Regions from separate parts of the Pseudomonas sp. LBUM1660 genome, predicted to be linked through region 1. Evidence: predicted binding sites of a transcription regulator. Region 1 holds the regulator's gene; each other region holds the start of a gene.
The links. Region 1 encodes FliA, which starts transcription of late flagellar genes. Its sites were predicted from a motif close to CTAAAGTTTNNNNNNNNNNNGCCGNTAA; they were not measured.
Positions count from the first base shown of each region.

Region 2: ACA068_RS19640 (methyl-accepting chemotaxis protein) is a predicted target of FliA. The motif match lies at 3,487-3,514, and genes of this name have one in related genera.
Region 3: motA (flagellar motor stator protein MotA) is a predicted target of FliA. The motif match lies at 2,873-2,900, and genes of this name have one in related genera.
Region 4: ACA068_RS28605 (methyl-accepting chemotaxis protein) is a predicted target of FliA. The motif match lies at 4,371-4,398, and genes of this name have one in related genera.

Region 1 covers NZ_CP166795.1:1,911,224-1,917,090, forward strand. The annotation lists gene flhA (flagellar biosynthesis protein FlhA) at 1-587, shown strand, start outside; gene flhF (flagellar biosynthesis GTPase FlhF) at 599-1,933, shown strand; gene fleN (flagellar synthesis regulator FleN) at 2,050-2,880, shown strand; gene fliA (RNA polymerase sigma factor FliA) at 2,877-3,617, shown strand; gene ACA068_RS08985 (chemotaxis response regulator CheY) at 3,785-4,156, shown strand; gene ACA068_RS08990 (protein phosphatase CheZ) at 4,179-4,967, shown strand; gene ACA068_RS08995 (chemotaxis protein CheA) at 5,022-5,867, shown strand, end outside.
Region 2 covers NZ_CP166795.1:4,195,176-4,201,042, reverse strand. The annotation lists gene ACA068_RS19645 (sensor histidine kinase) at 1-1,155, shown strand, start outside; gene ACA068_RS19640 (methyl-accepting chemotaxis protein) at 1,297-3,444, opposite strand; gene ACA068_RS19635 (Na+/H+ antiporter family protein) at 3,831-5,147, shown strand; gene ctpM (methyl-accepting chemotaxis protein CtpM) at 5,345-5,867, shown strand, end outside.
Region 3 covers NZ_CP166795.1:581,117-586,983, forward strand. The annotation lists gene asd (archaetidylserine decarboxylase) at 1-387, opposite strand, end outside; gene ACA068_RS02695 (rhodanese-like domain-containing protein) at 406-1,221, opposite strand; gene ACA068_RS02700 (HDOD domain-containing protein) at 1,264-2,802, opposite strand; gene motA (flagellar motor stator protein MotA) at 2,969-3,820, shown strand; gene motB (flagellar motor protein MotB) at 3,824-4,855, shown strand; gene ACA068_RS02715 (toll/interleukin-1 receptor domain-containing protein) at 4,901-5,386, opposite strand; gene ACA068_RS02720 (caspase family protein) at 5,386-5,867, opposite strand, start outside.
Region 4 covers NZ_CP166795.1:6,144,568-6,150,434, forward strand. The annotation lists gene ACA068_RS28590 (hypothetical protein) at 1-162, shown strand, start outside; gene ACA068_RS28595 (hypothetical protein) at 167-673, shown strand; gene ACA068_RS28600 (vWA domain-containing protein) at 731-2,149, shown strand; gene ACA068_RS28605 (methyl-accepting chemotaxis protein) at 2,288-4,264, opposite strand; gene ACA068_RS28610 (LysR substrate-binding domain-containing protein) at 4,449-5,369, opposite strand; gene ACA068_RS28615 (NorM family multidrug efflux MATE transporter) at 5,529-5,867, shown strand, end outside.

The DNA of each region.
Region 1 (5,867 bases):
ACGAAGAAGTCCAGCAACTCATGCAATTGCTGGCCAAAAGCTCGCCGAAGCTGGCCGAGGAGCTGGTGCCGGGCGTGGTCTCGCTGTCGCAGCTGCTCAAAGTGCTTCAAGCGTTGCTGGCCGAACAGGTGCCGGTGCGGGACATTCGCAGCATTGCCGAGGCCATCGCCAACAATGCTGCCAAGAGTCAAGATACTGCCGCTTTGGTGGCCGCGGTGCGCGTCGGCGTATCCCGCGCAATCGTCCAAAGCATTGTAGGGACTGACTCCGAGCTACCAGTTATCACTCTGGAGCCAAGGTTGGAACAAATATTGCTCAATAGTCTTCAGAAGGCAGGACAAGGCTCGGAAGAGGGCGTTCTGCTGGAGCCAAGCATGGCTGAGAAATTGCAACGCTCGTTGATCGATGCGGCGCAGCGTCAGGAAATGCAAGGTCAACCGGTGATTTTGCTGGTGGCCGGTCCGGTTCGCGCGATGCTTTCGCGATTCGGCCGACTGGCAGTCCCGGGTTTGCATGTGTTGGCTTACCAGGAAATTCCTGACAACAAGCAAGTGACCATCGTTGCGACAGTAGGGCCCAACGGCTGAGGTAGTGGTTTATGCAAGTTAAGCGTTTTTTCGCCGCCGATATGCGTCAGGCCATGAAACTGGTTCGTGATGAGCTGGGCGCTGATGCCGCCATTATTGGCAATCGCCGGATCGCCGGTGGTGTCGAGCTGACGGCTGCCCTGGATTACAAATTGTCGGCGCTGGCCCCGCGTGTTCCGAACATGGAACTCGAGGATGAGCTGCGCAAGACCCAGTCGCGGATCGTCACCGCCCAGGCCGAATTGAGCCTGCGTGGCGAAGGCGAAACCGAAGGCGACAAGACCACCAATCGCCAGTTGTTCGCCGGCCTGCCGTTGACCGCCGCCGAGCCGCTGATCGAGCCGACGTATGCCGAACCTCGTCGCTCGGCGCCAGCCCCGGCACCTGCCGCTGGGGGCGTCGATCCACGGGCGTTCGATTCGATGCGTTTCGAACTCAACAGCCTGCGCGAACTGATGGAAGTACAACTCGGCTCCCTGGCCTGGAATCAGCTGCAAGGCAGCCGTCCGGCCCAGGCCAATCTTTGGCGTCGCCTGCAACGCATCGGCCTGTCCGGCCCGTTGTCTCGCGACTTGCTGGCGATGATTGCCGACATTGACGAGCCCCGTCAGGCCTGGCGCATGTTGCTGGCACACCTGGCGCGGATGATTGCCACTCCGGAAGTCGAGCCACTGGAAGAGGGCGGCGTGATTGCCATGGTCGGCCCTGCCGGCATGGGCAAGACCACCACCCTGGCCAAGCTCGCGGCCCGCTACGTGCTCAAATACGGCGCGCAAAACATCGCGCTGGTGAGCATGGACAGCTACCGTATCGGTGCTCAGGAACAATTGAAGACGCTGGGCCGGATTCTCAACGTGTCGGTAACCCATGTCGATCCGGGCCAATCGCTGGTGCAGGCGCTGGATCCGTTGTTGCGCAAACGCGTGGTGCTGATCGATACCGCCGGGCTTCAGGCCAGCGATCCAGCCCTGCGTATGCAGCTCGAAAGCCTGGCCGGACGTGGCATCAAGTCAAAAAATTATTTGGTTTTGGCAACCACCAGCCAGAAACAGGTTCTAACGGCCGCTTATCACAGTTACAAGCGCTGCGGGCTCGCTGGCTGCATCCTGACTAAACTGGATGAAACGGCAAGTCTGGGCGAGGTGTTGAGCCTGGCGATCAGTCATGAATTGCCGGTGGCTTACCTGACCGATGGCCCGCGTATTCCGGATGATTTGCATCTGCCGCGTCGTCATCAGTTGGTCAGTCGCGCCGTAAGCGTGCAAATGCAAGAAGAACCCAGCGAAGAAGCCATGGCTGACATGTTCGCTGATATTTACCACAGCCCGACCAAGCAGGTTGGCTGAGGTACTAATGAACAGTTTTTGTACCTACATCGATGGTCTGCCATGCATTGTTCATTTTATGAGCGCGCAGCCAGTAATGTGGCCTCCGTCTATGCAAGACAAGGTAAAGAAATAACATGGGCAGCATGCATCCCGTACAGGTGATCGCGGTGACCGGCGGCAAAGGTGGCGTCGGGAAGACTAACGTGTCAGTGAACTTGTCCCTGGCTCTAGCTGAACTCGGCCGGCGCGTCATGCTGCTGGACGCCGATCTGGGGCTGGCGAACGTCGACGTCCTGTTGGGGCTGACACCCAAACGTACCCTGGCCGACGTGATCGAAGGCCGCTGTGAGCTGCGCGACGTTCTGTTGCAGGGCCCTGGCGGTATTCGCATCGTTCCGGCCGCGTCCGGCACGCAGAGCATGGTTCATCTGAGCCCGGCCCAGCACGCCGGCCTGATCCAGGCCTTCAGCGATATCGGCGACAACCTCGACGTATTGGTGATCGACACCGCTGCGGGTATTGGTGACTCGGTAGTCAGTTTCGTTCGCGCAGCACAAGAAGTCTTGCTGGTGGTGTGCGACGAGCCGACCTCGATCACCGATGCCTACGCGCTGATCAAACTGCTGAACCGCGATTACGGCATGAACCGCTTCCGCGTCCTGGCCAACATGGCTCAGAGCCCGCAGGAAGGTCGCAACCTGTTCGCCAAGTTGACCAAGGTCACAGATCGCTTCCTCGACGTCGCCCTACAATACGTCGGCGCAGTGCCATACGACGAAAGCGTGCGCAAGGCCGTGCAGAAGCAGCGCGCCGTCTACGAAGCCTTCCCTCGTTCCAAGTGCGCCCTGGCGTTCAAGGCGATCGCGCAGAAGGTCGACACCTGGCCGCTGCCTGCCAACCCGCGTGGGCACCTGGAGTTTTTCGTCGAGCGCCTCGTGCAACAGACCGCAGGACCCGTCCTATGACAGCCAGTGGCTACAACCTCTACAAGAAGTCGGCACGTGACGCGCAGTACGAGCTGATCGAGCGTTACGCGCCACTGGTCAAACGCATTGCTTACCACTTGCTGGCCCGTCTGCCGGCCAGTGTTCAGGTTGAAGACCTGATCCAGGCCGGGATGATCGGCCTGCTTGAAGTGTCGACCAAATATGACGCCAGCAAAGGCGCGAGTTTCGAGACCTACGCGGGCATTCGAATCCGCGGCGCGATGCTCGATGAAGTACGCAAGGGGGACTGGGCGCCACGTTCGGTTCACCGCAATACCCGCATGGTCAGCGACGCAATTCGCTCGATTGAAGCTAAAACCGGTCGTGACGCTAAAGATCATGAGGTTGCGGCCGAACTCCAATTGAGTCTCGACGATTATTACGGGATTTTGAACGACACCCTGGGCAGCCGGTTATTCAGTTTCGACGATCTGTTGCAGGACGGCGAACACGAAGGGCTGCACGAGGATGGCGCGAGTGCACATCTTGAGCCGTCACGCGATCTGGAAGATGAACGCTTCCAGGCCGCGCTGGCGGACGCGATTGCCAATTTGCCGGAGCGTGAGCGACTGGTGTTGGCGCTGTACTACGACGAAGAGCTGAACCTCAAGGAAATCGGTGAGGTCCTGGGGGTCAGCGAATCGCGGGTCAGCCAGTTACATAGCCAGTGCGCGGCCCGTTTGCGGGGGCGTTTGGGGGAGTGGCGAGCGCGCTGAAGGCAGTGTGGGGACACTGCGAACGAGGCCGGTGGAGTGTTGAACTGCACCGGTCGCGATCTGTTGTGCTCCAGACAGTCATCGAGTGGATTGCCGGATTGATTGAAATGGCGCGTCCAGGTGCTGGGCGCGTTTAAGACTGCTTGGAGGTCGAATTGGACAAGAACATGAAAATCCTCATCGTTGATGACTTCTCAACGATGCGGCGGATCATAAAAAACCTGTTGCGTGACCTTGGGTTCACCAACACGGTCGAGGCCGACGATGGCACTACTGCCATTCCGGTTCTCAACAGCGGGAGCATCGACTTTCTGGTAACGGACTGGAACATGCCTGGCATGACCGGTATCGATCTGCTGCGTCACGTGCGCGCCGATGAAAAGCTCAAGCACCTGCCGGTGCTGATGGTGACTGCCGAAGCCAAGCGCGAGCAGATTATCGAAGCGGCCCAGGCCGGTGTTAACGGCTATGTGGTCAAACCCTTCACGGCCCAGGCGTTGAAAGAAAAAATCGAGAAGATTTTCGAACGCATCGGTTGATCCACTGCGCCACGGGGGAGCTATGGAGCATAAAGAATCTTCACTGGGCGATTTTGAATCGACCCTGAAAAAACACGCGGTCGAACTGGTCGAAAGCCTTGAAAAAGGCAGGTTCGGCGACGCTGTGCAACTTATCCATGAGCTCAATCAGACCCGTGACCGCGGCCTGTATCAGGAAGTGGGCAAGCTCACTCGCGAGCTGCATAGCGCGATCGTCAATTTCCAGATTGACCCAAACATGCCGCAAGCCGAGGAAGTGTCGCAGATCACGGACGCCACCGAGCGTCTGGGGTATGTGGTCAAGCTGACCGAGGCCGCCGCCAACCGCACAATGGACTTGGTGGAAAACGCCACGCCGCTGGTCAACCGCCTGAGCGAAGAAGCCCAGGCGTTGAGCACGGATTGGGGGCGGTTCATGCGTCGCGAAGTCGGGGCTGAAGAGTTCCGCGAACTGGCCCGGCGCGTCGACGGTTTCCTGACGCGCAGCAGCGATGACAATCGCACGGTGTCGAGCAACCTCAACGACATTCTGTTGGCCCAGGATTACCAGGACCTCACCGGTCAGGTGATCAAGCGCGTGACCCAATTGGTCACCGAAGTTGAAAGCAACCTGCTCAAGCTCGTGCTCATGGCCAGTCAGGTAGACCGCTTTGCGGGTATCGAACATGACCGTGATGCGATGCTTGCTGAAAAAGATCCGCAAAAACATCTCTCTCAGGGTGAAGGTCCGCAGATTCATGCCGATAAAAGAGAAGACGTTGTGTCCGGTCAGGACGATGTGGACGATTTGTTATCCAGCCTAGGATTTTAGAGTTTTAGCATTTTAGGTTTTTTAGGTTTTTAGACCTGTAGGAGCACCCCCTTAATGAGCTTCGGCGCCGATGAAGAGATCCTTCAGGATTTCCTGGTTGAGGCCGGCGAGATTCTAGAGCAACTGTCCGAACAGCTGGTCGAGCTTGAAAGCCGACCGGATGATGCGGATTTGCTCAATGCAATTTTTCGCGGTTTTCACACTGTAAAAGGGGGCGCCGGCTTCCTCCAGCTCAACGAGCTGGTGGAGTGCTGTCACATCGCCGAGAACGTGTTCGACATCCTGCGCAAGGGTGAACGTCGCGTCGACTCGGAACTGATGGACGTGGTTCTCGAAGCGCTGGACGCAGTGAACAGCATGTTCACCGAAGTTCGCGAACGCAGCCCGATTACGGCTGCCACGCCTGAATTGCTCGCGGCACTGGCCCGTCTGGCCGAGCCGCAAACAGCTGATGAATCTGCACCGGTGGCTGAAGTGGTCGAAGCACCTGCCGCTGAAGAATCGGGCGACATCACTGATAACGAATTTGAACAACTGCTGGACTCGCTGAACGCCGTCAAGGCTCAAGCCGAAGCGCCGGCGGTTGCTCCAGTGGCGGCTGCCGAGTCCGCGGCCAGCGACGAAATTACCGATGCCGAGTTCGAGTCGTTGCTCGATCAACTGCACGGCAAAGGCCAGTTCGCGGTTGATGCGGTGGCAGCGCCCGCTGCACCGGCGGCACCGAAAGCGGCCGGCGACAGCTCTGATATTACCGACGACGAATTCGAAGCACTGCTCGACCAGTTGCACGGCAAGGGCAACTTTGCGGTGGATGCGCTGGAATCGGCCATTGCCGCCGTACCTGCCTCGGCTGCGCCAACCGCTAAAGCGGCCGGCGGTGATCTGATCTCCGATCACGAG
Region 2 (5,867 bases), 2.3 Mb from region 1:
CTGGTGCGCGGACCGCAAGGCTTGCAGCTGGATGAGCGGCATTTGTCGCCGGCCTATCAGCGCCCGTTTTCCGGGCATTACTTCCGCATCGATTTTGCCGACAGTCACTGGCGTTCCCGTTCGCTGTGGGATCAGGAGCTGCCGCGTCTTGACCATCCGGGCCTGCACAGCAATTTGCAGCTAGGGCCGGAAGGCCAGCAATTGCTGGTGCTGCGTTCGGATTATCGGCGGCTCGGCCAGTCGATTTCGATCAGTGTGGCGCAAGACTATACGCCGGTGCGCGCGAGCTTCCGGCGCATGCAACAGGTCGGCCTGGGCCTCGGGCTGGCGGGGTTGCTGCTGATTCTGCTACTGCAACGGATCACCGTGCGCCGCGCCTTGCGTCCCCTGGAAAAAGCCCGCGAGCAAATCGCCCAGTTGCAACAGGGCCAGCGTTCGCAACTCGACGACCAGGTGCCGGTGGAACTGGAGCCGCTGGTGGCGCAGATCAACCATCTGCTGGCTCACACCGAAGACAGCCTCAAGCGTTCGCGCAACGCCTTGGGCAACCTTGGGCACGCGCTGAAAACGCCGTTGGCCGTGTTGCTGAGCGTGGCTTCCAGCGAGAAGTTCGACGCTCATCCCGAGCTGCGCAAGCTCCTCAAAGCGCAGCTTGAGCAAGTGCAGCAGCGACTCAATCGCGAACTCAATCGCGCCCGCTTGTCCGGTGATGCGCTGCCGGGGGCGTTGTTTGATTGCGATGGGGAACTGCCGGGGTTGTTGGCGACGTTGAACATGATTCACGGCGAGCACCTGGACCTGAGCTATCGCGTACCGACCGGTTTGCAGCTGCCGTGGGATCGCGAGGATTTGCTCGAACTGCTGGGTAATCTCTTGGATAACGCCTGCAAATGGGCGGATGCCGAGGTTCGCTTGAGCGTGGTCGAGACGGCTGAGGGGTTTGAGTTAAGCGTGGAAGATGATGGGCCGGGGATTCCTGAAGACCAGCGTGCCGAGGTGTTCAGCCGGGGGACACGGCTGGATGAACAGACGGATGGGCACGGGTTGGGGTTGGGGATTGTGCGCGACATCGTCGACACGTGGGGCGGGGTGATGAGGTTGGAGGAAAGCGAGTGGGGCGGCTTGAAAGTGCTAATCAAACTGCCCAAACGCTGAGTATCCCTGTAGGAGTGAGCCCGCTCGCGAAAGCGGGGTATCAGTCGACATCTCTGTTGCCTGACACACCGCTATCGTCGGATCGCCGCCCGGAGCCGGCGCACTCCCACATTTTGATCTTCAGTGGCCGCGATAACTGCGTTAAACGCGAAACTGATCCATCAAACTCTGCTGCTGATTCGCCAGGCTATTAAGCGACTGACTCACCCGCGCCGATTCATTCGCCTGTCCCGACAGCGACTCCGTCACATCGCGAATCGTCGCCACGTTGCTGTTGATCTCCTCGGCCACCGCGCTCTGCTCTTCGGCCGCAGAGGCAATTTGCAGGTTCATGTCGCTGATCACCGTCACCGCCTCACCAATCTGGCGCAGCGCCGTCACCGCTTGGCCCACTTGCTCGACGCTGCCTTGCGCCTGGCGATGGCTGTTGTTCATCGAGCCGACCACGTCCTGCGTGCCGCTCTGTAACTGCTCGATCACCAAACGGGTTTCTTCAACCGACTCCTGGGTACGTCGAGCCAAGTTGCGCACCTCATCGGCGACCACGGCAAAACCACGGCCGGCTTCACCGGCACGGGCCGCTTCGATCGCGGCGTTGAGGGCCAGCAGGTTGGTCTGCTCGGCGATGGCGCGAATCACTTCCAGTACCGAACCGATTTTCTCGCTGTTGGCCGCGAGGCCTTCCACTTGCACCATGGCGGCGCTCATGTCGGCGGCGAGGTTGTCGATGCTGGTGGTGGTCTGGCCGATGACGGTCAGGCCCCGGCGAGTCGCTTGATCGGCATCCTTCGCCGCCTGGGCGGCTTGTGCGGCACTGCGGGCGACGTCCTGGGCGGTGGCGCTCATTTCGTGGGATGCGGTGGCGACCTGATCGACCTGACGGTATTGCTGCTCCATGCCGGCGCTGGTCTGCGTGGCGATGGCGGAAGACTGGTCCGCGGTGCTACGGGCGTCCTGCACCGAGCGTTTTACTTCGGCGATGATCGGTTGCAGCTTGTCGAGGAAGCGGTTAAACCAGCCGGCCAACTGGCCGAGTTCATCCTGCTTGTCGTAAGCCAGGCGCCGGGTCAGGTCGCCTTCGCCGCTGGCGATGTCTTCAAGCATGCGCGCCACGCCGAGGATCGGTTTGGTCACGCTGTGCGCCATCAGCCACACCAGCAGCAAGCCCAGCAGCGCGGCCAGTACACCGAGGCCGAGTTCAACCAGGGTGCCGCTTCTGTTGCTGTCATCGAGTTGATTTTTCAGGGTTTCGGCGGGGCCGACCAGGACTTTTTCCGGCACGTCGAGCAACACGCCCCAGGATTTTCCACCGGGAATCGGCTGGAACGGCGACAGCACTTTCAGTTGCTGGTTGCTGTGCAGGCTTTCGGTTTTGCTGCTGGTGGCGAGCATGCGAATCAGCTCGGCACCGTTGGTCTTGTCCACGGCGTCCAGCCGCTGGCTGAGTTTGCTGGCATCCGCGCTGTAACCGGCAAGCAAGCCGACCGGGCTGATGATGCTAACGCGGGTCTGGCCGTCGTAGAGCTTTTTGCTTGCGCCCTGACTCATGGCCTGCAAGCTGTTGAGGTTGATGTCCACCGACAGCGACGCGATGACTTTGCCGTTGACCATCAGCGGGAACACGATGCTGGTCATCAGCACGTTCTGGCCGTCGATCACATAGAAATACGGTTCGATCACGCACGGCTTGAGCGTAGTGCGCGGGCAAGTGAACCAGGCGTTGGCCGGCTCGCCGCTGGGACCGGCGTTAGTGTCGGCCATGTCGCTTTCCGGCAGTGCCATGGAGGTCACTTTCCCCGGCGTCGGTTGCGACCAGTACAGGGCAAAGCGACCCTTGTCGTTACTGCCCAACTCGGCCTGGCCGGCGAACAGATCATCCTTGCCGTCCAGCGCATTGGCTTCGAACACCAGGGACAGGCCGAGCAATTCCGGATTGGCTTGCAGCGCCGACTTGACTTGGCGGGTCAGGTCTTCACGCAGGTCGAAGGCGTCCAGAAAGCGCTTTTCCGCCTGATCGCGCAGGAACAGCACTTGGCGCGAAAAGCCATGGCCGTATTGATAGGCGTCCATGAACTGCTGACGAATCACCAGCGCCTGGTTTTCACCCTGGGATTCGATCCGGGCCTGAGCGGCTTCGGTGAGCATCTCCATGCTCGAGGCTTTCACCATCTCGGAGCTGTGCTCCATGCGATACAGCGAAAGACCCACCAGCAGGGTCACGATGCCTGCCAGGCAAAGCCCGGCCAGCAGGGTGATCTTCCATTGGATGGAAAGTTGTCTGAGCAACATGGAGGGACGTCCTTATTCGATATTTATCTGAGACTCTGCACTGTAACGGCCGTCATTCGGCTTTCTTTATGCCATCGGACAAATGGGCACTAGTGGCGAGGGAGCTTGCTCCCGCTGGGGTGCGAAGCGCCCCCAAAACCTGAGATAACGGTTTGTCAGATGCACCGCATAGGCTCAATTGCGACTGCTGCGCAGTAGAGCGGGAGCAAGCTCCCTCGCCACAGGTCACCCTAAGTTGTTACACATCGTCACCGACCACGCGCTTTGACACCGGGCCGACTCTGCGGCACAGTGCGCGCCCTCTAATAAAACCCATTCTTCAATCCGCTGGCGGCTCTTCGCAGACTGCCGGCTGAGCTCATTTCGCTTGGCTTGAGGTAACGATGATTAATGCTGTAATAGCCGCGGTCGGCGTCATGCTGGTCCTCAGCCTGTCCCGCGTGCACGTAGTGATCGCGCTGATTGTCGGCGCCCTGGTGGGTGGCCTGACCGGTGGCCTGGGCATCGACGCCACCCTGAAAGCCTTTAATAGCGGCCTCGGCGGCGGGGCGACGGTCGCGTTGTCCTACGCTTTGCTCGGCGCGTTCGCCGTGGCGATTGCCAAGTCCGGCCTGGCCCATGCCCTGGCGGACAAAGCCCTGCTGATGGTGGATCGCCAACACGCCAGCGGTGGCGGTCAGGTCAAGTGGCTGCTGATCGGCTTGCTGTGGGTGGTGGCCATCGCTTCGCAGAACATTCTGCCGATACATATCGCATTTATTCCGCTGCTGGTGCCGCCGCTTTTATATGTGCTGACCAAGCTGCAACTGGATCGCCGCTTGATCGCCTGCGTCATGACCTTCGGCCTGATCACGCCGTATATGTTCCTGCCGGTGGGCTTCGGCAATATCTTCCTGAATGAAATCCTGCTGGCCAACGTTGCGCGCAGCGGCGTCGACATCAGCGGCATCAACGTCACCCATGCCATGGGCATTCCGGCGTTGGGCATGGTCGTGGGCCTTGCGGTAGCGTTTATCAGCTACCGCAAGAAACGCGTTTACGACCTGGAAAAGATCGAGAAGGTGGAGCAAGTCGCGGTGGCGTACAACCCGCTGAGCCTGATGGTCGCCGGTGTGGCCATTGCGGCGGCGTTCATCATTCAGCTGCTGCTTGACTCGATGATCATTGGTGCGCTGGCGGGGTTCCTGATCTTTTCGGTGTCGGGCATCGTGAAGTGGCGCGACACCGATGACCTGTTCACCGAAGGCATGAAGATGATGGCGATGATCGGCTTCATCATGATCGCCGCCTCGGGTTTCGCCGAAGTGATGAAAGCCACCGGCCAGGTGCAAACGCTGGTGGAAGCGTCGGCCTCGTGGATCGGGCACAGCAAAGGGGTCGGCGCGCTGTTGATGTTGCTGGTCGGCCTGCTGGTGACCATGGGCATCGGTTCGTCGTTTTCCACCGTGCCGATTCTGGCGGCGATTTTCGTGCCTTTGTGCGTGCAACTGGGTTTCAGCCCGATCGCGATCGTGTGCATCGTCGGCACGGCCGGTGCGTTGGGTGACGCCGGTTCGCCGGCCTCTGATTCGACGCTGGGCCCGACTTCTGGTCTGAACATTGATGGCCAGCATCACCACATCTGGGACACCGTGGTCCCGACATTCCTGCATTACAACCTGCCGCTGCTGGCGTTCGGCTGGGTCGCGGCGATGGTCCTCTAAAAACACCTATCCCCCCTGTGGGAGTGAAGCCTGCTCGCGATTGCGCCGTGTCAGTTATAAAAAGGTCGACTGGCACACCGCAATCGCGAGCAGGCTCACTCCCACAGGGGGACTCTGCGTCCCGGCAATTCAACTTTTGGTTCGGCGTGCCGTTAAAGCCTTTAACCACGCCAACAAAATCAAAAGAGTGAACCGTCATGCGCATGAGCCTGAAGGCTAAAGTCCTGTCCCTTGCCGTCCTCCCGGTGTTGCTCTTTGCGCTGGTCATCAGCCTGACCACGCTGTTCATTCTGCAGGAACAGGCGCGCAAGGAAGTCGAGGAAACCCGCCAGCGCCTGCTCAGCGATGCCAAGGCCACCCTGCAAAGCTACGTGGCCGTGGCCATGACCACGATCAAACCGCTTTACGACGCGGCGGCCCCTGGCGATGACGCGGCGCGGGCGCAGGTGATCAAGCTGTTGTCGAGCATCACCTACGGCAAGGACGGCTACTTCTTCGGCTACGACTCCAACACTGTGCGCCTGTTCAAGGCCAACAGCCCGGACGGCGTGGGCCAGAGTTTCAAGGACAACCGCGATCCGAATGGCGTCTACGTCAACCGAGACCTGGTGAAAGTCGCCAAGGACGGCACCCACTACCTGCAATACAGCTCGCCGCTGCCCGGCAACACTCAAGTGCTGGTGCCGAAACTCGGCTACACCGAATACCTGTCGAAGTGGG
Region 3 (5,867 bases), 1.3 Mb from region 1:
CATGAACGGCGCGGCATTCGCGGCATCACCGCCCAGCAACTCCAGGACGCTGAAGCTGTGGCCCTTGGCCTGGAACACGCGGCCGTGTTCGATCGGGCCGAGTTGGCTGACGGCGCCATCGGCCGGGCTGAGGATCGCACCCGGGGTTTCGTCCAGCGGGCGCGCGCCGTCTTTCAAGGCGCGCGTGAAGAACGCGTTGAAATGCTCGTAGGCGGTCAGGTCTTCGACCAGCGCCTGGGACATGTCCACCTGATAACGCTTGGCGAACCAGGCGGTAAAGGCGTTCTTGAACCAGCGCACGCGGCATTCGGCAATGCAGCCGGCCAGTCGCGAGAGCAAGTGGTGAGGCAGCAGGTATTGGCTGAGGATAAACAGACGCTTATTCATTAACTGTCCTTAAAAACCTTAAATCTCTACGGGCGTATCGGGGTGGTTGCCCCATTCGCCCCAGGAGCCAGCGTAGCCTTTGACCCGCGGATAACCGAGGGATTTGGCCACCAGATAGGTGAAGCCAGAGCGATGGTGAGTCTGGCAGTGGGTAATGACTTCTTTGTCTTTGGTGATACCGAGTTGTTCCAGGATCTGCGGCATGTCCGTGCGGATGCGCAGGTTGCGCGCCTGATCCATGCCGGCCGTCCATTCGAAATTCACCGCGCCGGGAATGTGCCCGGCCTTGGCCGCCAGGACTTTCTCGCCGGAGTATTCCAGCGGGCCGCGCGCGTCCCAGATCGCCAGGTCGGCGGCACCGAGACGGCTTTGCAGGTATTCGCGAGTGGCGGTGGGTTCGTCGTGCAAGGTCAGACTCACCGGGCCGCCGACTGCTGGCGGGATCTGGATCGACATGGGCAAGCCTTCTGCCAGCCAGGCCGGCAGACCACCGTCAACATAGTGATACTTGGTGTGGCCGATGACATCCAGCAACCAGATGAATCGCCCGGCCCAACCGCCGCCTTCGTCGTCATAGACGACATAGACCGCATCAGGGTTGTGGCCCAGTTCGCCGAATAATGCTTCAAGCGCGGCGTGGGTCGGCAACAGGCCTGGAGCAGGCGCTTGACCCTGCTGAGTGCGTTTGGGATCGACAAAACGCGCACCGGGTATATGCCCTGCGGCATAACGGGCGCTGCTGGTCAGGTCCACCAGAATCAGTTCGCGGGACTCAAGGCGAGGGAGCAAGTCGCTCGGCTCGATGACCAGCGCCAAGCCAGAGAAGTCAGACATGTGAGGTCTCCAGAGCACAAAGGGGAGGATTGTAGCGCAGCCTTATTGGCCGCGCAGGCTAAAGCTATGGAGTGCCTTTTCAATGCACTGCGCGGTTTTGCCAAAGGCTTGCACGGTAATTTCCGAAAAGGGCCCGCCGCCCTGATCGGCCACAACGACCATGATCACCCGACCATTATTGACCAGCGAACGCAACAGCAAGTGTTCACCGCGAAACTGCGCGCGCAGGCTGGCGGGTAACAAGGCCGAGAACTGGGCGTTGTTGGCCGGCGTCAATCGTACTTGGGCCTGTTGCGAAAGCAATCGTTGCAGCACGGTGCTCTGACTCACGGCCAGGTTCAGCCCTGCCGCTTCCTTCTCCAGTCCGGCCGTTTGATGCGCACGCAAATTGGCGTGGGTGCGGTCAGCCATCAAAATCATCACCCGATGCATGCCACATGCGACCAGCGCGTCCCGGGCCGACGTGGTCAAGTGCATCGCATTGGTGAAGCGGCTTGGCTCGACCAGCAGTTCGGCACATTGTTTACGCCATGCCGTCAGGTCTTCGGTGGTCGGCGCCGGAGCGGGCAACAACCCGGCGTGAATGCGGTTCATGCCCGAGGGCCAGATCAGCGCCACGGCGGGGTGCCAGATGTCCGGCATGGCGTGCTGATGCGCGCTGTTGACGGCTTGTTGATGCAGTTGCTGCTGCACGTCGCTCATCGGCATTTGCAGGTAAAGGCTGGTCAGGTATTGCCAGCGCTCGCTGTGCGGACTGTCCCAGGCTTGTTGCGCCGACAGTGCCAGCCCATTGGCCAGCAACACGGTATTGGCTGGTTGGTTGAGCCAGCGACGCAGGGTCGGATCGTCATCAAGGCGGTTTTGCTGACGCAATGGATGCTCGCTGTCCCGGGCAATGCGCAGGACTTTGACCAGTTCTCGTTGCTCGTTGAGCAACAGGCGATAACCTTGCTGCACCCAGATCGGCAGGCGCCAGATGTCCACCAGCGCCTGGCAGATGTCCAGCAGGCGAACGCCGAACAATTGCTTTTCGACTTTGCGCGCTGACTCGCCTTTATGGATGACCCGCAACTCCCACTCTTCGAGCAGTTGCGGATGAGTCAACGCCATCGGCCAGAGCGGCGAGAGAAACAGCAGACTGCCCCAGTGGATGTCCTGCCAGAGCCGCGCCAGCCGACCGGCGAAAAAACCGTTGGCCTGTTGGGTCGCGTGCTGGCTGATCATCTGCAGCTGACGCAACGCCACCGGGATCTGGGATTGCGGTTCGGCAGGCAACCGGGCGAGCAATTCTTCGGTGCGTTTCAACCCGAGACGATTGATCGCCACCTCAAGGTTTTCAGCAGGCGTGGTCATGCTGCCGTGGGTGTGGCGATTGGCTTCACGAATCACGCTCAAGGCCAGGGCCGGGCTGTCTTGCAGCAACTCGGCGATGTCGCGAAGCGAGCTGCGGTTATCGGCTAGGGCTTTGCAGACACGGTCGTGACTGTCTTGCGGAACCGGCAGGCGCACGCCGTCGAGAAGCTTGACCCAGCCTTCAAGCGTGGTCGGTTTTGGGGGTGGGGTGTTCGTTTCGTTAGCCATGGTTGGACGTGATCATCGTCTGCATTACCTATGCCCGGAGAGGGCTAAATTAGCTTTTCGCTTGAACGGGCTATAGTCTGGCGCAGTTTTGCCGATAAGTAGAAGAAGAGATTTTTTAACTTCCGAATATGACCTTGAACCCGACTCAGTAAGTGCTCTCCTACCTATGGCTAAATTAATCGGCATCATCGTCGTATTCGCGAGCGTGCTCGGCGGATACGTGCTCTCCCACGGCAAGATTGCCGCCCTGATTCAACCTTTCGAGGTGATGATTATCGGTGGTGCGGCCCTCGGTGCATTCCTGCAGGCCAACCCAGGTCACATGTTCAAACTCGTTCTCAAGAAAGCCTTGGGGATGTTCAGCTCGCGCTTCAGCCACACGTTCTATCTGGAAGTGCTGGGCCTGATTTACGAGATCCTCAACAAAAGCCGCCGCGAAGGCATGATGGCGATCGAAGGCGACATTGAAGACGCCGCCGCGAGCCCGATCTTCGCCAAGTACCCGGCGGTCCTGAAAGATGACCGCATGACCGCGTACATCTGCGATTACCTGCGCATCATGTCCTCCGGCAACATGGCTCCCCACGAGCTCGAAGGCCTGTTCGACATGGAGCTGACCAGCCTCAAGGAAGATTTGGATCATCCTTCCCATGCGGTGAACGGCATCGCCGACGCCATGCCCGGTTTCGGTATCGTCGCGGCCGTATTGGGTATCGTGGTGACCATGGCCTCCCTGGGTGAAAGCGACCAGAAAATGATCGGCCTACACGTGGGTGCCGCACTGGTGGGTACCTTCTTCGGTATTCTCGCCGCCTACGGTTTCTTTGGCCCGCTGGCCCATGCCCTGGCCCACGATGCCAAGGAAGAACTGAACGTCTACGAAGCCATCAAGGCCTCGCTGGTGGCTTCGGCTTCCGGCATGCCGCCATCGCTGGCGGTGGAATTCGGTCGCAAAGTTCTGTATCCGGCGCACCGTCCTAGCTTCGCTGAGCTGGAACAAGCGGTTCGCGGTCGCTAAGTCATGGAAAATAACCAGCCGATAATCATCAAGCGCGTAAAAAAATACGCGGCCGGGCATCACGGGGGCTCCTGGAAAATCGCCTTCGCTGACTTCGCGACGGCGATGATGGCGTTCTTCCTGGTGCTGTGGCTGCTGTCCACCGCAACGCCGGAACAGAAGATTGCCATCGCCGGTTACTTCAAGGATCCGGTCGGTTTTTCCGAAAGCGGCACGCCGTACATCATCGATTTGGGCGGCTCCCCGACCCTGGCGCCGGAGAACACCCTCAACCCCGAGGTGAAGTCTCAGCCGCAGCCGGACCGAGTCACCGTCGACACCGACCAGGTCGAAGGGATGGCCGAGCAGGTTGAGAAGGAACGCCTGGAACTGTTGCTGCAAGAGTTGCAGAACAAGGTCGATGAAAACCCGCAGTTGCAGAAATTCAAGGATCAGATCCTGTTCGAGATCACACAGGACGGCTTGCGCATCCAGATCATGGACGCGGAAAACCGGCCGATGTTCGACTCAGGCTCCGCGCGCCTGAAACCGTATTTCGAAGACATCCTGCTGGCCATGGCCGACACCATCAAAGCGGTGCCGAACAAGATCAGCATCAGCGGTCACACGGATGCCAAGCCGTACTCGGGCGTCGGTGATTTCGGCAACTGGGAACTCTCGGCCAACCGAGCCAACGCCGCTCGTCGTGCGCTGATCGCTGGCAGCTATCCGGATCAGCAAGTGGCGAGGGTGGTCGGTTATGCCTCGTCGGCGCTGTTCGACCGCGAGAACCCGTTCAACCCGGTCAACCGCCGGATCGACATCGTGGTGCTGACCAAAAAGGCCCAGCGCGCCATCGAAGGTTCGCAAGGCGCTGAACCTGCGCCAGCGCCGACGCCCGCGCAAGGCCAGGGTGGCCCAGGCGAAGTGCCCGCCACGCCGGTCGATCCAAACGCGTTGCCGGCGGATAAACAACCGCTGCCGGCCCATGAGCTTCGCGAGCGTTTGAATATCTTCGAAGACCCGGCACCGAAACCGGTGGAGCCGGCGAAGTAGTGACCCGAAAAAAGCCGCGAGATGATCGCGGCTTTTTTTTGCCTGTCAGAAACCGCGCCGGATGCGATTTTTGAGCTGGTCGTGGAACAGTTCGGCATTGCGTCTGTAAGTGCCGTATAGGGAGTCGTTGATCGAATCCAATGTCATTGAGCGTTTGGTCGTCACTTCTTCTCGATAGGCATCAATAAAAAACTCCAGATCCTTGTCGGTGCTGAGCTTTGGCCATTTATCGAGGTACAGAGGCAGTTTCGCCGGCTCTGTCTTGAATGAGCAGATCCGTCGGTTACTGATGGTCGCTTCACCGATTTCGAACGGTACCCACCAAGACAGCGCGGTCTTGTCCGACACCACTGCTATCAGATGCGTGCACGCAGTGATGTTGCGGGTGATGACCCCGGTGATGTCGTCAGTGGTCTGTGACTCCGGATCCAGCACGTCGAAGTAGGTCTTGATGTTGGCCTGAATCAGACGGGTGTTGATGGCGATGGCGTGTGGCCGATCGCTATGGCGGTAGCTGATAAACACTGGCATCAAAAATGTCCCTTGATCGCGAGTTCGCGGTAATAGGCGCCCAGGGCCGTGAGGCGGCAGCCGGTGGAATGGATGGCGGCGTAGTACATGTGCTCGGCGTCCACCGGTTCGATCAGGCTGTGGCGATTGCATTTTTGCAATTGAGCGAAGACTTCACCGTGGTCCGGGTCGAACGATGTTTCGGTGGGTTCGTAGCTGGGGTCGAGTGCAAAGACATGGCTGGGCTCCGGGAACCAGTCCTTGAGTTTGCGCAGGGTCTCTTCGGCGATCAGTGGCGTGACCTCGCGCAAGGGGACAAATTGCGAGACATTGGTCTTGAACACCGGCCGTTGTTCCCACGCGCCCAGCGCATTGTCGACGAATGAATACACGCTGCCGGGAGTGACCTTGCCCAGCACATTGGCGGCCCCGCCGTGCAGCGCTTGCAGCAGCAGATCGGTAAACACGCCGTGACCGCGACCCTCGAGCGCAACCTGGTCTT
Region 4 (5,867 bases), 2.2 Mb from region 1:
ACCGAGTACACCAAAGTGGCGGATGCCGAGCGTGCACAAGGCGCCGGTACCGAGATCAAGCAGGTGGACATGAACATTCTGAAAATGAACCAGAAAGTCGCCGCCCTGCAAAAGGAAGTCGACGGTCTGTACAACCAGCGTTCCGCGATCACCCTGGGCTAAGCACATGACTCTACGACAGCTGGCGGTCCTCACCGCCGTCCTGGCCCTGAGCGGTTGCGCGACGAAGCCGGGCGAATGCGATGCGACCAATCGCGACAGCAGCATGCTGACCAAGATGAACTGCGACTACTCTGGAGGTTATAGCGACCAGGTCAAGCAGAAGGAACTGGCCCTGACCGCGTCCCGTCAGGAAAACGCGATGTTCCGCCAGGTGTACGAGAACATTCAGGCCCAGCAGCTCAGCACCAAGACCGACCTGGCCAGCCAGCAGAAGTCCCAGGCGGCGCTGAACCAGTCGCTGGGCCAGTTGCTGACTTCGCTCAAAGCCCGGCATGGCAATAAAAGCCAGGTGCAGAAGCAGATTGCCGGGCTCGAGCAGCAGCTCAAGGCTTCACAGGCGGCGCCCGCGACCAAGCCTTCGCCTGCGACGCTGGCCGCCAAGCAGGAACAACTGAAGGCCTTGCAGAAGAAAGTGAATCAGCTGCAATTCAGCCTCGGTTACGAAGAGTAACTTTTCACCCCGCAGGCCTGCCGATGGCGGCCTGCACCCTTTTCAGGAATCGTCGTCATGCAGCGGGTCATCAGGGATGCGCAAGCCACACCAGAGGGGATGAGTGCGCTGCAAGCCAAAGTCGCCCTCATCCAGAAACACTTTCCGCCGACCGTCGCCAGCCTTTTCGCCATCCCGCGAATGGGCAGCGGCGACGTGCTGGAATGGTGGACCGAACTGGGTGGCCAACCCACACCCTATGCCGACCTCAACGAGGACGCGCAACGACGTTTGCTGGAAACCTATGAAGTGCGTCAGACGTCCCTTGGACAGCTGGCGGACGAACTGCAAAAACGCGGTCAGCCCACGGTAGCGGATGACCTGCGCAGCCTGCTCGGCACGCCCGAGCTGGACAAACTCTACAGCCTCAACGGCGAACCGCTGGTGGTGCGCTGGAACCAGCGTCCACCCAAACCGATCGTGCCACCCGTTGTTCCGGTGGTGCCGGTAGTGCCGCCGTCGCGTCGCGGCTGGTGGATCGCGGCGGCCTTGCTGGCGCTGCTGTTGCTGCTTCTGGCGCTCTGGGCTTACTGGTGGTTTATGCACCGCGAACCCGTCGTCGTGGTCCCACCTGTAGCGCCAGTGGTGACACCGGTCGAGAAACCGGTTGAGCCTGTTCCCGAGCCTGTCGTGGAGCCGGAACCTGTTCCAGAACCCGAACCCGTGCCCGAACCCGTGCCAGAACCGGTACCGGTACCGGCACCCAAGCCCGTCCCGCCACCCAAACCGGTCGTGGCCGCCCCGCCACCGGCCCCGACGCTGGACAACTTCGCTTGCCGCAAAAAAGCACCGAACGCAGAGATCCCGCAATTTGTGGTGGTGCTCGACACTTCGGGCTCGATGGATTTGAACATCAAGTCAGTGAAAGCCGACGAGGACTGGTTCTTCGGCAACGAGCTCAACAAGTACCTGGACGTGAACCGCACCACGCAGATCTTCGCCAAACCGAGCCGCATGGACGTCGCCAAGGACTCGCTGGCCGGCATGATCAACGGGCTGGACCCGAAGATCGACACGCGCCTGATCACCTTCGCCGGCTGCGAAAGAACGCCGGACCAGGGCGTGTTCAAGTTTGGCGACCGCCAGCGGCTGATCAACGGGATTCGAGGCCTGGTGCCCAACGACGGCACACCGCTGGCCGACAGCCTGGCCCACGCAGCAAGCACCGTCGACGGGCGCAATAACGATGCCGTGATCGTGATGTTCGTCGACGGGGAGGACGGTTGCCAGAAAGACGTGTGCGCCGTGTCCCGCCAAATCGCCAGGGATCAACCGCGGCTGCGGGTCAACGTAGTGAAAATCGGTGCCGGCGGCCCGTCACGTTGCATCGCTGAAAACACCGGCGGCCGGGTTTACAGCAGCACCAATGCGGCGGAGCTGGGCAAGCAGTTGAAACTGGCGAGCAAGGAAGTGTCGAGCAATGCCAAGTGTGATTAATCACTCGGCTTGGTATTGAGGTGAGCCCAATCGCGAGCAGGCTCGCTCCTACAGGATTTGTGTTGTTCACACGATTGTGCGACTACACAAATTTCCTGTGGGAGCGAGCCTGCTCGCGATGGCTATTTCAGCGACGACTCAACGAAACCGGTCAACCTCGTGGCGCAAGTCCGCCGCCAGCTTCTCCAGCTCTTTAGCGGTCACGGCCAGGTTCGACACTACTTCACGCTGCTCGCTGTTTGCCAGCGCGATGCTTTGCAGGTTGCTGCTGAGCAATGTCGCGGTGCTGCTCTGCTCCTGGGTCGCGGTGGTGATCGCCGCGAATTGCTGGCCAGCCGAACGGCTCTGCTCATCGATCCGCGCCAGGGCCGAGGCTACGTTGGCGTTGCGTGACAGGCCTTCCTGCATCAGCACGTTGCCTTGTTCCATGGTGCTGATCGCATTTCCGGTTTCCTGCTGGATGCTTTGAATCATCCCGGAAATTTCATCAGTGGCCTGACGTGTACGCGACGCCAGGTTTCGCACCTCGTCGGCAACCACCGCAAAACCACGACCCTGCTCACCGGCACGGGCCGCTTCGATGGCCGCGTTCAGCGCCAGCAGGTTGGTTTGATCGGCGATCGAGGTAATCACCCCGACGATCCCGCCGATTTCCTGGGAGCGCTGCCCCAAGGTATTGATCACGGTGGCGGTGCTATTCAACGCGCCGGCGATTTGTTCCAGAGACGAGGAAGCCTCGTCCATCGATGTGCGACCGATCTGGGTTTGCTGTGCGTTTTCCTGCGCCAGACGCTGGGTGCTGCCCATGTTGTCGGCGATGTTCAGGGAAGTCGCGCTGAACTCTTCCACGGCGCCGGCCATGCTGGTGATTTCGCCCGACTGCTGCTCCATCCCTTCATAAGCACCACCGGACAGGCCGGACAAAGCCTGGGCGCGGCTGTTAACTTCGCCCGAGGCCTTGCGGATGTGCTCGACCATGGTCGACAAGGCCTGGCTCATCTGGTTGAAGGCACGGGCGAGCTGACCGATTTCGTCATTGCTCGTCACGCTCAGGCGCACGCTCAAATCACCGGCGCCCAGGGCTTCTGCCTGACGCACCAGATCGCCCAGCGGCGCGAGTTTGCTGCGCAGCAACCAGACTGCCGAACCCACGGCAATCAACATCGCCAGCAGACTGCCGATGGCTAATTGAATGCCGACGCTCCAGGTCACGGCGCTGATTTCAGCTTTTGGCATGCTCGCCACCACCGACCACGGGCCGCCGTCGAACGGCACGGCCACGCTGTAGAAGTCTTCGGACTTGTCGCTCCAGAAATCACCCTTGCCCGGCGTTTTCGCCAGATCGACGATGGCCGGGACCGCTTGATCCAGCGCTTGCACGCCGGCAATCGGCACCAACCATTTTTTTTGCTCATCGAGCAGCGCCAGCGAGCCGGTCTGGCCGATGCGGAAGCGTTTGAGATTCTCGAACTGCGCGTTCTGCGCGTCGGTGTAATCGAATCCTACGAACAGCACGGCAATCACCTTACCGCCGCTGTCGCGTACAGGCGTGTACTGCGTCATGTAGGAGCGGTCGAACAGCAAGGCGCGGCCGACATAGCTCTGTCCCGCCATCAAGCGTGCATAGGCCGGGTGAGCGTGGTCCAGCAAGGTGCCGATGGCCCGGTTGCCGTCCTGCTTGCTCAAGGAGGTGCTGACGCGGATGAAATCTTCACCGCTGCGCACAAACACCGTCGCAACGCCGGCGGTCATTTGCTTGAACTCGTCCACTTCCTTGAAGTTGTTGTTCAACACTTCGCTGCCCAAGTGCAGGCCTGGGGTCTGCACACCGGCCACCGCCACCGGCTCATCCGGGTGCACGCTCAAGCCGGCGCTGAAGCGCTTCTCGAACAGACCGCTCAGGCGCTGGGTGCTTTCACGCAACGTGCCGTGAAAGGTACTCAACTGATCGGCCAGCAACCGGGCCTCACTGGCCAAGTGCTCTTCGCGTGTGGCGAGGTTGGCGGTGTCCAGCGAACGCAAGGCGAACACGGTACTGCCAGTGATGACAATCGCCAATATCACGGCAAGCGCAAGACCAAGCTGTGAGGCGATCCGGGCACGAGGTTGAGACATGACAGCTCCTGGCCGAGTGACCGGATCATCCTGATCACGATGCACACTCGGCAAAATTCTAATAAGGGGAATTACAGGGAACCTGCACGAAGGTCCCACCTGCAGATTTTCGGCGGCAAACCTGAATACTTGAGTATTTAGCGGGGATATGGCGCAAGGCCTCTATTGCAGAGGCTCTATCGATTCAGCTCAAGCGCTCGACAGCCGGTAAATCCATGGCCCGGACCTCCCCTTGCAGGAAATCGCTGAGCCTGCGCAAACGTTCACCTCCCGGGCGGGTTTTCGGCCAGACGAGGTAATAATGCTCACCGCTGGCGACAGCCGTCGGCCAAGGCAAACTCAGACGACCCTGCGCGACATCCTCCGCCACCATCAGCAAATCGCCCATGGACACGCCGTAGCCTCGAGCGGCGGCGATCATGCCCAATTCCAGCGTGTCAAACACTTGCCCGCCCTTGAGCGAGACCTGATCGGCCAGACCCATGCGTTGCAGCCACGTGCGCCAGTCACGCCGGTCCGGTGCCGGGTGCAGCAGCTCAGTGCTGGCCAGACGCGCGACATCCCACGGTTGATCGTCCATCAGGTTCGGCGCGCCCACCGGAATCAGTTCTTCCGGGAACAGCAGCGTCGCCTCCCAGTCCGGTGGAAAATTCCCGGTGCTGAGGATGACGGCGCAGTCGAAGGGTTCGTGGTTGAAGTCCACGGTGTCGATGTCCATCCAGGCACTGGTCAATTGCACTTCGTTGCCCGGTTGCAAGTGCCGGAAGCGACTCAGGCGCGCCAGCAGCCAGCGCATGGTCAACGTCGACGGGGCTTTCATGCGCAGGATGTCGTCTTCGGCGCGCAAGGTATTGCAGGCGCGTTCGAGCGCGGTAAACCCTTCACGGATGCCCGGCAGGATCAGCCGCGCCGACTCGGTCAGTTGCAGGTTGCGCCCGCTGCGGTGAAACAGCCGACAGGCGAAATGCTCTTCGAGGGTACGAATGTGTCGGCTGACCGCGCTTTGGGTGATCGACAATTCTTCAGCGGCGCGGGTAAAGGAGCTATGTCGCGCCGCCGCTTCGAATGCGCGCAGGGCATACAAGGGAGGAAGACGACGAGACATTGGGAAAGCTCCTATAGCGCGGTTACGCAACGTTAGCAGAAACTTGTCAGCATGAGTTTGACTCATGCCACCCATCCTTTTTATCCCTTTGTGAAAACCCCGCAGAGCGCCGAGAATCGGCTCTCTCCTGTTCAATCTGATAATCGAGGCGTGATGACCATGCAGCATCCAGCACGTACCGAACTCTGGGCCATCCTGCGGCTGGCGGGGCCGTTGATTGCCTCGCAGTTGGCGCACATGCTGATGGTCCTCACCGACACTTTGATGATGGCGCGCCTGAGTCCCGAAGCGCTGGCCGGTGGCGGCCTGGGCGCGGCGACGTATTCGTTCGTGTCGATCTTCTGCATCGGCGTGATCGCGGCAGTCGGCACGCTGGTGGCGATCCGTCAGGGCGCGGGCGATATCGTCGGCGCCGCGCGACTGACCCAGGCCGGATTGTGGCTGGCGTGGTTGATGGCGCTGGTGGCCGGGCTACTGCTGTGGAACCTCAAACCGGTG